Regions from separate parts of the Streptomyces purpurogeneiscleroticus genome, predicted to be linked through region 3. Evidence: riboswitches for the same ligand, from Rfam matches in the RefSeq annotation. Region 3 holds a riboswitch; each other region holds the start of a gene.
The links. A riboswitch is a leader RNA that binds a small molecule or an ion and turns the genes downstream of it on or off. The one in region 3 is predicted to bind cyclic di-AMP.

Region 1 (4,579 bases), on a different contig from region 3:
CGGCTGCTCAGCGGAGCAGTCCCGACGGTTGCTCTGCGGAGCGGTCCCGACGGTTGCTCTGCGGAGCGGTCCCGACGGTTGCTCAGCGGAGCAGCCCTGACAGGTACACAGAGGTACACAGGTACTGGGTGGAGAAGCCTCAGCGGTTGCTGAGCGGGGACGGGGCCTCCTGGACCGTCCAGCCGTTGCCGTCCGGGTCCTTGAAGAACATGAAGGAGTTCCACGTCTCGCCGCGGCCTTCGGTCCAGCCCTCGGCGCCGAGATGCTGTACCGGGCCGACCTCCACCCCGCGCCGTACCAGCTCCGCGTGGGCCGCTTCGATGTCCACCACGCACAGCTGCAGGCCCTGGAGCGAGCCCGGGGCCATGGCGGACTGGCCGGGTGCCGGGGGCAGTCCCTGGATCAGGGCGATCGAGCAGCGCGAACCGGGCGGGGTCAGCTGGATGATCCGTACCCCCTCGGCGACCTGCGAGTCCACGTCGGTCTTGAAGCCGCACTGCTCTTCGTAGAAGCGCTTCGCACGGTCCTGGTCGGTGACGGGGACGGTGACGACTTCGAGGGTCCACTCCACTGGGGCCGTCCTTGGCTCGGCGCGCCCTTCTTGGGGCGCGGTGGCAGGGGCTCGTTCATTCTGCGGGAGTGGAGTGGGCCGCGCGCGCCGGACGGCCGAAGATACGACCGGCGGCCCGATGGCCCCCCGCGGTGTGCGGGTGGCCATCAGAGCCGCCGTAGCGTGCGGGCCCGCGGTACGCGGAGACCCGGCCGTCGGCCACCGCCTCTCCCCTCCTGATGTGCGCCCGGTTCCCGTTCACTGCGGAACGGGGCGCAGAGGCGGCGGCAACGGCAGACAAGTGCCCCGGACGAGCGGACGGAAGCCCGTAAAAGCGGCCATTCTCGGCCCTTCGCCACATCGACGTCGTCGTCAGAGGTCGGTCAGAAGCTCGGTCAGGAGCTCGGCCAGACACCGAGTCAGACAGCGAGTCAGACGCTCGGTCAGAGGCTCAGTCAGGCGCTCGGTCAGACGCTCGGTCAGAGGCTCAGGCCATGGTTGCGCAGCCACGCCAGCGGGTCGACCGGTGTGTCCGAGCCCGGGCGGACCTCCAGGTGGAGGTGCGGGCCCGTGACGTTGCCCGTGGCACCGACCCGGCCGATGACGTCACCGGTGTTCACCTTGCCCGAGGTCTTCACCATCGAGGAGAGGTGGCAGTACCAGAGCTCCGTGCCGTCATCGAGGGTGACGACGATGCGGTACCCGTACGAGCCCGCCCAGCCGGCCTGCGTGATCGTGCCGCCGTGCACGGCCTTGGCCGGGGTGCCGGTCGGCGCCGCGAAGTCCAGGCCGGTGTGGTCGGCGGCCCAGCGGTCGCCGCCCTGACCGAAGGTGGCGGAGAGGGTGAAGGAGGAGACCGGGAGGGTGTAGCTCTTGGCCAGTTCGGCGAGCTCGGCTGCCCGTTCGGCGGCCGCCTTCTTGCGCGCCTCTTCCTCGGCCTGGGCCTTGGCCTCCGCCGCGGCCTTCTTCTTCGCGGTCTCGGCCTGCTGCCGGCGCTCGGCCGCATCCGCCTCGGCCTGCTGCACGGCGGCCCGTTCGGCGGCCTCGCGGGCCTCCTGGTCGGCGGAGCTCTGCGCGCGTTCGGCCTGCTCCAGGATGCGGGCGCGGAGCGCCTCGCCGCCCTGAGCGGCCCCGCCGCCGGCCGCCCCGGTGAACGGACCGCTCTGCGCGGCGTCCGTGCCCGTCCCGGAGGAGTCCTGGGACACCAGGCTGCCGATGCCCGGCAGGGTTTCGGCCGCGGGGAGTTTGTCGGATATGCGTTCGGCCGCGCTGCCCAGGTCGGGCATGGATATGGCGACCTGCGGCTTGCCCTGCGCGGAGGCCATGCCGCCCGCGCCGACCGCCGCGATGACGCCGACGCCCAGGACCGTACTGCTGCGGGCGAGACCGCCGCCGCGCTGCTTGGCCACGCGGTGCCGGCCGCGTACCGGGCGTACGGACTCCTCGGTGGGGTTCCACTGCTCCCACGGGCCGTCGGTCGCACCCGGGTCGCTCACGGCGGAGAACCCGGAGAAAGCGGGGAAGGCGGCGGTGTCGGCGGGCCCCGGCTCGGCGTGCGTCCGGGGGGACTCGTACGAGCCATGTGCTGCGTACGCATCGGGGGCGGCGTACGCATCGTGCGTGCCGTACGCGTCGGGGGCGGCGTACGCGTCGGGGGTGCCGTACGGAGACGGGGTGGGGGCAGGCTTGTTGGACGCCACGGGGGCGCACTCCTTTCCTTCCTTCTCGCCTACCGGGTTAGCTGACGGGTTCGGAGCAGGAAGGTCTCCTACGGGCGGCTCCGGAGGGAGTCGTCCGATTCACCCCAAGGTGGTGGTTCCCCGGTTCCCTGGGCAGGTGTTGCGGTGGTGAAAGTGCGCTTTTGGGATTCGGCGTCGGCCGCGCGGTGCCGCCTCTTGCGACGGCTGGTCCGACCGCGCTGCGTTATCGGACAGTAATAGACGGGACGGCCGGATTCCAAGCGTTCCCCGGAATCCATACGCCCGCTGAGCTGGACTTATGCGTCCAGTCATGGCCAAATGGGGGCGAGTTGACCGAGCATCGGAAACCCGAACCGGACTGATCGTTTATCAGTTGTTATGCGGAGGGGTGCGCAGTGATTACGTACAGTGAGAGCAGTAACGTCTGATCATGGTCGTCAACAGCGCGCAGGCAGTGGCGGATCGGTACGCGGAGTTCTCGTGGCAGCAGGCGCGGGGCGAGTCCGAAGCCCATGAGGAGCTGACCGCCCGCATCAGCCGGGACCCGGAATTCTGCGACTTCCTCGGCGCCTCGCTGCCGCCCGGCAACAAGCAGCAGCCCAATCTCCTGCTCGCCGCCGTCCGTTACCTCGACGGCCCGCACGCCGACCAGGGGCCGCGCGGCGACTTCGCGTACCGCACCTGGCGCGAGTGGACCATCCGGCACTGGGACGACGTGCGCGACGTCATGATGCGCCGGCTCACGCAGACCAATGAGCCCGCGCGCTGCGCCACGCTCCTGCCCCTCCTCGCCCGCCTGCCCCAGCCGCTCGCGCTGCTGGAGGTCGGCGCGTCGGCCGGACTGTGCCTGCACCCGGACCGGTACCGCTACCGGTACGACGGCGGACCGGAGTTCGGCGCCGCGGACAGCCCGGTCGTCTTTCCCTGCCGTACGTCCCCGGGCACGCCCGTACCGGCCGGGCTGCCGCGGATCGTCTGGCGGGCCGGGATCGACCTGAATCCGCTCGACGTGACCGACCCCGACGACGTGCGCTGGCTCCAGGCGCTGGTCTGGCCCGGTTCGACGCCCGACGCGGCGGAACGCCAGGGGCGCCAGCTGGGCGCCATCGAGGCCGTACGGCAGGCACCGCCCGCTCCGCTCGTACGCGGCGACCTCCTGGACGAGCTGCCCGCGCTGGCCGCGCAGGCGCCGCGCGACGCCACGCTGGTGGTCTTCCACACGGCCGTACTGACGTATCTGCCGCTGGAGCGCCGCGAGGAGTTCGCCCGGGTCGTACGGTCGGTCCTGGCGGACCGGGCCGGGCACTGGGTCTCCAACGAGCACCACAGCGTGCTGCCGTGGCTGCCCGGGCCGCGCCCCGCCGACGCGCACCGGCTCACCCTCGCCGTCGACGGCCACCCGGTCGCCCTGACGAGCCAGCACGGGCAGAGCGTGCAGTGGCTGGAAGAGGCACCGCAGGCGGGCTGACCCGGGGCAGGCGGGCCACCCAGGGAGCTCTACCCCTCCGGCCGCCGTACCGCCAGCAGGGCCATGTCGTCCGCCATCTCCCCTCCCGTGTGCCGCGCCACGTCGTCGATCAGGGCGTCCAGCAGCGCATCGGGGCCACTGAACGCCCGGCCGGCCAGCCGGACCGCCGGCTGGTAGAACGCGCCCCCGGAGTCCCGCGCCTCCGACACCCCGTCGGTGTACAGCAGCAGCATCGCGCCGGGCGGGAAATCGGCCTGGTCGGCCCGGTCCGGCCAGCCCGCGACCTCGCTCAGCCCGAGCGGCAGCGCCGGTGTCCGCGGCTCCAGCTCGCGCAGCGTGCCGTCCGCGCACAGCAGCAGCGGCGCCGGATGCCCGCGGTTCAGCACCCGCAGCACCCCGCGCTCCTCGGACGGCACCTCGGCGAGCACCGCCGTGGTGAACCCCTCGAACTGATCCAGCCCCTCCCGCCGGCTCCCCTCGCGCTGCAGCGCCCGCTCCAGCCGCCCCGCCACGGCCTCCAGCGTGGCCTCCTGCTCCGCGGCCTCCCGGAAGGCCCCGATGACGATCACGGCGGCCTCCACCGCCTCCAGGCCCTTGCCCCGCACGTCGCCGACGATGAGCCGTACGCCGTGCGGGGTGTCCTGCACGGCGTACAGATCGCCCCCGATACGGGCGTCCGCCTGCGCCGCTTCGTACCGCGCGGCGACGTCGAGCCCGCTGATGCGGTCCGGCGGCAGCGGCAGCACGGCCCGCTGGGCGACCTCCGCCACGTCGCGCACGGAGGCGAGCCGGGCGTCGGTCATCCGCACCGCCCGGTTGATCCCGAGCGCCAGGAAGGCGACGACCAGGACGGTCACCGCT
Region 2 (4,579 bases), on a different contig from region 3:
TCGACGTACTCGTCCGGGATCTCCTCCAGGAAGCGGGACTGCGGGTTGTACTGGGGCTGGCCCCAGGCGCTGCGCATCGTGGAGCGGGTGAGGTACAGGCGCTCCTGGGCGCGCGTGATGCCGACGTACGCCAGCCGCCGCTCCTCCTCCAGCTCCTTGGTCTGGCCGAGCGCGCGCATGTGCGGGAAGACGCCGTCCTCCATGCCGGTCAGGAAGACGGTCGGGAACTCCAGGCCCTTCGCGGTGTGCAGGGTCATGAGCGTGATGACGCCCGTGCCCTCCTCGTCCTCGTCGGGGATCTGGTCGGAGTCGGCGACCAGGGCGACCTGCTCCAGGAAGTCGGAGAGGGTGCCGGGGCCCGGGGCGGCAGCCCCTGATGTCTCCGTCTCGGCGCGGTCCTGCTCGAATTCCAGGGCGACCGCCGCCAGTTCCTGGAGGTTCTCGATGCGGGTCTCGTCCTGCGGGTCCGTGGACGCCTGGAGCTCGGCCAGATAGCCCGTACGCTCCAGGACGGCCTCCAGGACGGTCGCGGGGCCGGCGCCGGACTCCACGATGGTCCGCAGCTCCTCCATGAGCGCATTGAAGCGCTTGACGGCGTTCGCGGAGCGCGCGGCCATGCCGTACGCCTCGTCGACGCGGCGCAGCGCCTGCGGGAAGGTGATCTTCTCGCGCAGCGCGAGCGCTTCGATCATGGCTTCGGCGCGGTCGCCGATGCCGCGCTTCGGCACGTTCATGATGCGGCGGAGCGGGACGGCGTCCTCGGGGTTGGCCAGCACGCGCAGGTACGCGAGGACGTCCCGGACCTCCTTGCGCTCATAGAAGCGCACGCCGCCGACGACCTTGTACGGCAGGCCGACCCGGATGAAGACTTCCTCGAAGACACGGGACTGGGCGTTCGTGCGATAGAAGATCGCGACGTCGCCGGCCCGGGTCTCGCCGGCGTCCGTCAGCCGGTCGATCTCGTCGGCGACGAACTGCGCCTCGTCGTGCTCGGTGTCGGCGACATAGCCGGTGATCTTCGGGCCCGTGCCGGCGTCCGTCCAGAGGTTCTTCGGGCGGCGGTTCTCATTGCGCTCGATGACGGCGTTGGCGGCCGAGAGGATCGTCTGCGTGGAGCGGTAGTTCTGCTCCAGCAGGATCGTGGTCGCGTCCGGATAGTCCTCCTCGAACTGGAGGATGTTCCTGATCGTGGCGCCGCGGAAGGCGTAGATCGACTGGTCGGCGTCGCCCACGACGCACAGCTCGGCGGCGGGCACCTCCGCCGTCCCGGGGCCGACCAGCTCACGCACGAGGGTGTACTGGGCGTGGTTGGTGTCCTGGTACTCGTCGACCAGGACGTGCCGGAAGCGGCGGCGGTAGTGGTCCGCGACGTCCGGGAACGCCTGGAGCAGATTCACCGTCGTCATGATGATGTCGTCGAAGTCCAGGGCGTTGGCCTCGCGCAGCCGTGCCTGGTACATCGTGTACGCCTCGGCCAGGGTCTTCTCGAAGCCGTCGGCCGCCGTGCCCGCGAAGGTCTCCTCGTCGATGAGCTCGTTCTTGAGGTTGGAGACCTTGGCGCTGAAGGACTTGGGCGGGAAGCGCTTGGGATCGAGGTCCAGGTCGCGGCAGACCAGGGCCATCAGGCGCTTGGAGTCGGCGGCGTCGTAGATCGAGAACGACGACGTGAAGCCCAGCTTCTTGGACTCGCGGCGCAGGATGCGGACGCAGGCGCTGTGGAACGTGGACACCCACATGGCGTTGGCGCGCGGGCCGACCAGGTCCTCGACGCGCTCCTTCATCTCGCCCGCGGCCTTGTTCGTGAACGTGATCGCGAGGATCTGGCCGGGGTGGACGCCGCGCGCACCGAGCAGATGCGCGATGCGGTGCGTGAGGACGCGGGTCTTGCCGGAGCCGGCGCCCGCGACGATGAGCAGCGCGCCGCCGCTGTGCACCACGGCGGCCTTCTGCTGGTCGTTCAGCCCCTCCAGCAGCGCGGCCGGGTCCACCGCAGGGCGGGCGGCGCCGTCGCGGTAGTACGCGTCCCGCTGCACGGGGGCGTCGAAGCGGCCGCCGAAGAGGTCGTGCGGCACCTCCTCCGCTGCCGGACGGTCCTCGTCCTCGGGAGGCGGCGGCTCCTCGTCCTTGGGGTCGAGGTCCGCCAGGAAGCTGTCGTCAAAGAGGCTGCTCATCGCCCACCGAGTCTAGGCCGCCCCACTGACAACGCGGTCCGGACCGCGGAATTCCGGGGTCGAGGGGCCGCCCGCGGCGGGCGCGCGGAGGATACGGGACCCGCATCGCGCTCACGGACGGACAACAGCACCGGACAATCCGTGTTCACAGTCGGTCGGTCATCGACCCGGACACGATCAGGTCACGGAAATGTATCGGGCAAATCGAACATCAGCCTTCACAGAAGTCACACGAGTTGGCTACCGTGCCGACGGGCAGCCCGCCCCACCGCCCGGCGAAAGCGCCGGCACGGGCCGCCCCGCCGAGTCCGGACCGCCATCCCCACAGCGGCCGGAGCCGGGGACCCACACGTACGACCGGGGTGAATCGGCCGGCACGGAGCGACCCGCACAGGGACCGGTCCGCACAGGCCGTAGGGCACCTTCCGTAGTACGCCGCGACGATGCGGCACACGCCCGAACCCGACAGCTAACCCGGTAGGCGGTCCACGGAAGGAGTCGCCGGCCTTGGCGTCTCATCGCAAGCCGCGCACCCGCATCCTCGCCGTGCCCGCGCACCGCCGTACGGCGGCCGGGCTCACCACCGCGGCGCTCGCCTCCGTCACGCTGCTCACCCAGAGCGCGGACGCGGCCCCCAGCAACCCCAAGCCCTCCATAGAGGAGGTCAAGAAGAAGGTCGACGGTCTGTACCGGCAGGCCGAGGTAGCCACCCAGAAGTACAACGCCGCCAAGGAGCGCGCCGGCACGCAGCGCGAGAAGGTGGACGGGCTGCGGGAGGCCGCGGCCCAGCGGACCGAGAAGATGAACGAGGCCCGGCGCGAGCTGGGCACCTTCGCCTCCGCGCAGTACCGCTCCGGCGGGCTGAGCCCGACCGCCCAGCTGATGCTGGCCCGGGACCCGCAGCAGTTCGTGGACCGCAACCACCTGATGGAGCGGCTCACCGGCCGCCAGCAGGAGGCGGTCGCCGACTACCAGGACCAGCAGGCGCAGGCCGCGCGCCAGCGGGCACAGGCGATCAGCAGCCTGGAGGAGCTGCAGAAGTCCCAGGAGTCGCTGAAGACGTCCAAGCAGGACGTCCAGGACAAGCTGGGCGAGGCCCGGCAGCTGCTGTCCCGGCTGACCGCGCAGGAGAAGGAGCGGCTGGCCGAGCTGGAGCGCAAGAAGCAGGCCGAGGCGCGGCGCAAGGCCGAGCAGCTGGCGCGGGAGCAGGCCGAGCGCGAGCGGCAGGAGCAGCAGGACGGCGGCTCGGACGGTACGAACGGCGGGTCCGGGTCCGGGGGTGATACCGGGTCCGGCACAGGGTCGGGCTCCGGAGTGCCCGACGGTTCGTACGCAACCAAGGCGGAGAAGGCGATCGCCTTCGCCCGCGCGCAGATAGGAAAGCCGTACGTATGGGGCGCGACCGGCCCCACGTCGTACGACTGCTCGGGGCTCACCCAGGCGGCGTGGAAGGCCGCGGGCGTCTCGCTGCCGCGGACGACCTGGGACCAGGTGGAGGTGGGCACGCGGGTCGCGACGGGCGATCTGCAACCCGGTGACCTGGTGTTCTTCTACGACGACATCAGCCACGTCGGGATGTACATCGGCGACGGCAAGATGATCCACGCGCCGAAGCCGGGCACGAACGTACGCGTGGAGTCGATCTACTACATGCCGATCTACGGGAGCGTACGACCGGCCTGAGGCCACAAAGACGAACCGCGCGGCCGCCCCCTCGGGGCAGTCGCGCGGTTCGTACGTTCACCGCGGCCCGGCGGTCCGGGCAGGCGCTCACGTCCAGAGGAGCGCAATGAAGATGTTGACGACCGTGAGCAGGCCGACGAGCCCGAAGAGCGGCTTCTCCACCTTCTCCTCGTCACGCTTCACGTAGACCAGGCCCAGGATCACGATCAGGACGGCGAGCTTGACGCCGATCTTGATGTTGTTGACCGAGTAGTCCTGCATCTGGTTCAGGCCGACCAGGATGACGCCGGTCACCAGCATCGTGATCGCGCCGTGCAGCATCGCGGGCACGAAGCGGGCGGTGCCCGCGCCCATCGCCTTCATCTGCGTGAGGAAGCCGCCGAGCAGCGAGGCGATGCCGATGATGTGCAGCGCGACGAACACATTGATCACTACGTCCATAGTGGTCGATCGTAGCCCCGGCCTCGCTCCCGCCATCGGGCAGGGCTGCCGTCGTCGTTCCGGTCCGTCACCGGTCGGCACCTGTCACCCGGTGGCCGAAAGCGAGCAATCCACGCCGGCAGTGCGGACAAGTAGCGGCAATGCCCCGCCTCATGGCCGCCGGGAGGTTTAGCGTCCTCGTCCAGGCGGTCGGCTCCCCATCGCCGTCGGATCCGCCCCGACGGCCGTCGGCCGCCCCCGCCGAGGTACGGCGGCGGCCCGCTCCCCCTTGTTACGGACCGCCG
Region 3 (4,579 bases):
TAGGCGGGGTCCTGCCAGCGCGCCTTCTCCTGGCGCAGCCGCTGCACCGCCTCCCGGGCCGTCTCGGCCTCCCGGCGCTGCTCGGCGATGTCCGAGCGCTGGGAGACGTACGCCCTTATCGGATACGCGAGGGCCACGACCAGCGAGCACAGCACGAGCACGAGCAGCGCGGCGCGCCCTGTGAGCCGGCTGCGGCGGAACACGGTGGCCTCCCCTGGGGTGCTCTGTACGCGACGGCGTACGTACGTCCCCGGCAACGGTACGGGACCGCTGCCGGGGACGTACGGAGGTGGGGACCATCAGCCCCCGTAGGCCGGAACTCAGCCCTTGAAACGCGGGAACGCCGAGCGGCCCGCGTACACCGCCGCGTCGTCGAGGATCTCCTCGATGCGCAGCAGCTGGTTGTACTTGGCGACGCGCTCGGAGCGGGCCGGGGCGCCGGTCTTGATCTGGCCGCAGTTGGTGGCGACGGCCAGGTCGGCGATGGTGACGTCCTCGGTCTCGCCCGAGCGGTGCGACATCATGCACTTGAAGCCGTTGCGCTGGGCCAGCTCGACGGCGTCCAGGGTCTCGGTCAGCGAACCGATCTGGTTGACCTTGACCAGGAGGGCGTTGGCGGAGTTCTCCTCGATGCCGCGGGCCAGGCGCTCGGGATTGGTGACGAACAGGTCGTCGCCCACGAGCTGCACCTTGCTGCCGAGCTTCTCGGTGATGACGTTCCAGCCGGCCCAGTCGTCCTCGAAGAGCGGGTCCTCGATGGAGACGAGCGGGTACGAGGCGACGAGCTCCTCGTAGTACTCGGTCATCTCGGCGGCCGAGCGCTCCTTGCCCTCGAACTGGTACTTGCCGTCCTTGTAGAACTCGGAGGCGGCGACGTCCAGCGCGAGCGCGATGTCCTGGCCGGGGGCGTAACCGGCTTCCTTGATGGCTTCGAGGATGAGGTCGAGGGCCTCACGGTTCGAGCCGAGGTTCGGGGCGAAGCCGCCCTCGTCGCCCAGGCCGGTGGCCAGGCCCTTGCTCTTCAGGACCTTCTTGAGGGTGTGGTAGACCTCGGCGCCCCAGCGCAGCGCCTCGGAGAAGGACTCCGCGCCGATCGGGGCGATCATGAACTCCTGGATGTCCACGTTGGAGTCGGCGTGCGAGCCGCCGTTCAGGATGTTCATCATCGGCACGGGCAGGACGTGCGCGTTCGGGCCACCGAGGTAGCGGAACAGCGGCAGGTCGCTGGCCTCGGACGCGGCGTGCGCGACGGCCAGGGAGACGCCCAGGATCGCGTTGGCGCCCAGGGAGCCCTTGTTGTCGGTGGCGTCCAGGTCGAACATCGCCTGGTCGATGAGGCGCTGCTCGGTGGCGTCGTAGCCGACCAGCTCGGGGCCGATCTGCTCGATGACGGCCAGCACGGCCTTCTCGACGCCCTTGCCGAGGTAACGGTTCGGGTCGCCGTCACGCAGCTCGATGGCCTCGAAGGCGCCGGTGGAGGCGCCCGACGGCACGGCCGCGCGGCCGGTGCTGCCGTCGTCGAGGCCGACCTCGACCTCGACCGTGGGGTTGCCTCGCGAGTCGAGGATCTCGCGAGCTACGACGACGTCGATCGACGGCACGTTGTCTCCTTCATGGGTGTCATCTGGAGTTCTGCAGCACGAGCCTAACGGCCCGGGGACCCTCCGCCTCCCCCTAGCCCCGTCTGTGAGACGAAAAAGGACCCAAAGGCCCGCAATACGGGAGGTAACGTCCAGGTTTTGCAGCGGACGTACGGGACGAATCGGTCCGTACGCATCTGAGCGGAGGGGTGCCCGGATGGCTACTGGGGTGGCCATCCGGGAACGGGAAAGCCCCGCCTGGCGCGCTCGGGGGTTCGCGCCTGGCGGGGCAGTCTCACGGGGCGGCTCTCACGCCGACCTGCGGGTCACTCAGACGCTGAGCTTCTGGCCCGGGAAGATCAGGTCGGGGTTGCCGCCGACCGTCGACTTGTTGGCCTCGTAGACCGTCTTCCAGTTCTTGCCGTGCGCCTTGGCGATCTTGCCGAGGGTGTCGCCGGACTTCACGGTGTAGTTGCCGTGGCCGGTCACCGGCTTCGGGTCGGCCTGGGGCTGCACGGGCTGCGGCTTCGCGGCCTGCTGCTGCGGCGCGGCCTGCTGCTTCGGGGCCTGCTGCTTCGGGGCCTGCTGCTGGGCCTGGCCGGAGCCACCGGTGTTCACCTGCGCGGACGGGCCACCGGCGGTCAGGCCGCCGGCACCGGCGCAGCCCCAGGCACCCGGGCCCTGCATGGCGAGCAGCTTCTCGGCGGTGGCGATCTGCTGGTCCTTGGTGGCCAGGTCGGCACGCGGCGCGTACTTGGTACCGCCCGCGGCGGCCCAGGAGGAGTTCGAGAACTGCAGGCCACCGTAGTAGCCGTTACCGGTGTTGATCGACCAGTTGCCGCCGGACTCGCACTGGGCGACCTTGTCCCAGGTGGCGACCGAGGCGGCGTTGGCGGAACCGGCGGTCATCAGCGGGACGGCCACGGCGGCGCCGGCGACACCGGCGAGCGTGACGACGCGGACGGCCTTCGAGGGGCGGCGGTGCTTGCCCTTGAGCATGTTGTTCTTCCTCACCGACGCCTGCGAGGTGAGCTGTCGGGTTCGGGCTGTGAGTGGCCCGGCCGGATGCGCTGTCCGCACACCCGGCTTCACCCCAAGCCGGCCGCTGCGTTTCCGCGGCGGTACGGCACTTACCTTGGGTCCCCCGCTCCTGCCTACGGCGCTTGCGCGACGGTTGTCCGACCGATCACCGGCAGGATTCGGCGAATGATCGGCGGGCTCGCTTGGTGCGAGCGGTGAAGAACGTAAACACACACCCCTCGGCGGTTCAAACCACCTTTTCGTAGGACAGTTTGCGGTTTTCGATCACCACCGGCACCCGTTTACGCAGGTCGAACACGGTATGGAAAAGAACGGACAGGCCGGGCGGAACACCTCGGGACGAGACCCATGTCTCACTTTCCCCAAATGGGGGCAACCATCGCGCACTTAGGGCGTGCGGCCCTCGGTCACTGCCCGAGGTCGAGTCGCTGACCAGGCTTAATAAGGTCCGGATCAGCTCCGATGACACCCTCGTTGGCGTCGTACAGGCCGGTCCACCCCTCGGCGAGCCCGTACTCCGCCGCGATCGCGGAGAGGTTGTCGCCCGGCCGCACCGTGTACACGCCGTCGCCCTCCCCGGTACCGCGGTGAGCGTCACCGCCGCGCGAGGCGTGCCGCCCCTCGGGGCGCCCGTCCTTGCCGTCGCCCTTGCCGTCGTCGGCACCGCCACGGTGCCGGCCGGTACCGGGCGCGGAGGTGCCGCCGTCGGACGGCGCGGGCGACTCGGTGGCGCCCTCGGAGGGCTGCGCGGAACCCGAGGGCTCCGTCGGGGAGTCCGAGGGATCGGCGGTGGGCTGCTCGGAAGAGTCTCCGGAGGGACTTTCGGCAGAGTCTCCGGAGGGACTTTCGGCAGGGTCTTCCGTGGCGCCTTCCGTGGCGCCTTCGGAGGGCTGCGCCTCACCGGAGTCGGCGTCGCCGGACGGCGTGGCCGACGGCTCGTCGGTGACCCCGTCCAGGATGCCGCCCGTCTCGCCGTCCGTCGCGCCGTCGGACGGCTGGGTGGGCTCCGGTGCGGGCGTCTGCGTGCTGCCCGGGTCCACGTCGGGTATCAGCCCGTCCAGGTCGAGGCCGGCGTTCACCGAGCAGCTCGGCCAGGCGTCCGGGCCGCGGTCGTTCAGGATCGACTCGGCGACCGCGATCTGCTGGGAGCGGCTGGCCAGGTCGGGGCGCTCGGCGTAGGACTCGCCGCCGTAGTCCTTCCACATCTCCAGGGTCAGCTGCAGCCCGCCGTAGAAGCCGTTGCCGGAGTTGGCGCTCCAGATGCCGCCGCTCTCGCACAGCGCGACACGGTCCCAGGTGGCGGTGTCGGCGGCCTGGGCGCCGCCCGCGGTCAGCAGCGGCAGGGCCAGCCCGGCACCCGTGACGGAGGCCGCCACCAGAAGGGCGGGGGCCTGACGGGGTCGGCGGTGTCTACCGTTGCCGGAGCGCATGCGAGTACCTTTCGAGCGGCGGCTTGAGTTGTCGCAGGCAAGGTAGCGGGGGCCCGCTCCGGTCTCAACCCGGTGTAGCGGAGATCACGCGAAGATCACGCTGCTGACGCCGGGTCAGTTCTGCTCGGCCGCGGCATCCTTGGCTCATTCCGGTACGTACGCGAATGCCCTTTCTGACGGGCCGTCGGGGACCGGCGCGCGCGCTGCCCGAGACATTCCGCTATGCGCCTTTTGGCGCGCCGGGCACCACGGTGTCCGGCGCTCCGGACGGCGTCTCCCGCGCGCTCTCCGGCGTGAATCCCACCGGCAGCGCCCGCAGCCCGCGCATGATGAGGCCGCCGCGCCACCGCAGGTCATCGGGGTCGGCGGCGAGCCGGAGGTCGGGCAGCCGGGTCAGCAGGGTCGCCAGCGCCGTACGGCCTTCGAGGCGGGCGAGCGGTGCGCCCAGGCAGTAGTGGATGCCGTGCCCGTACCCGAGGTGCTGGTTGTCGCGGCGCCCGAGGTCCAGGGTGTCCGGCCCGTCGAACC

Region 1: linked by a shared signal. The riboswitch ahead of CCS38_RS02665 (M23 family metallopeptidase) and the one ahead of CCS38_RS18050 (LysM peptidoglycan-binding domain-containing protein) in region 3 are both predicted to bind cyclic di-AMP.
Region 2: linked by a shared signal. The riboswitch ahead of CCS38_RS32640 (C40 family peptidase) and the one ahead of CCS38_RS18050 (LysM peptidoglycan-binding domain-containing protein) in region 3 are both predicted to bind cyclic di-AMP.

What each region holds. Positions count from the first base shown of each region.
Region 1 covers NZ_NHSG01000085.1:58-4,636, forward strand. The annotation lists gene CCS38_RS02660 (VOC family protein) at 140-571, opposite strand; gene CCS38_RS02665 (M23 family metallopeptidase) at 1,030-2,250, opposite strand; cyclic di-AMP (ydaO/yuaA leader) riboswitch at 2,262-2,404, opposite strand; gene CCS38_RS02670 (DUF2332 domain-containing protein) at 2,681-3,718, shown strand; gene CCS38_RS02675 (PP2C family protein-serine/threonine phosphatase) at 3,748-4,579, opposite strand, start outside.
Region 2 covers NZ_NHSG01000440.1:6,279-10,857, reverse strand. The annotation lists gene pcrA (DNA helicase PcrA) at 1-2,171, opposite strand, end outside; cyclic di-AMP (ydaO/yuaA leader) riboswitch at 2,476-2,670, shown strand; gene CCS38_RS32640 (C40 family peptidase) at 2,679-3,854, shown strand; gene CCS38_RS32635 (hypothetical protein) at 3,942-4,295, opposite strand.
Region 3 covers NZ_NHSG01000280.1:17,671-22,249, forward strand. The annotation lists gene CCS38_RS18040 (FtsB family cell division protein) at 1-203, opposite strand, end outside; gene eno (phosphopyruvate hydratase) at 321-1,601, opposite strand; gene CCS38_RS18050 (LysM peptidoglycan-binding domain-containing protein) at 1,911-2,579, opposite strand; cyclic di-AMP (ydaO/yuaA leader) riboswitch at 2,583-2,752, opposite strand; gene CCS38_RS18055 (transglycosylase family protein) at 3,029-3,997, opposite strand; gene CCS38_RS18060 (cytochrome P450 family protein) at 4,272-4,579, opposite strand, start outside.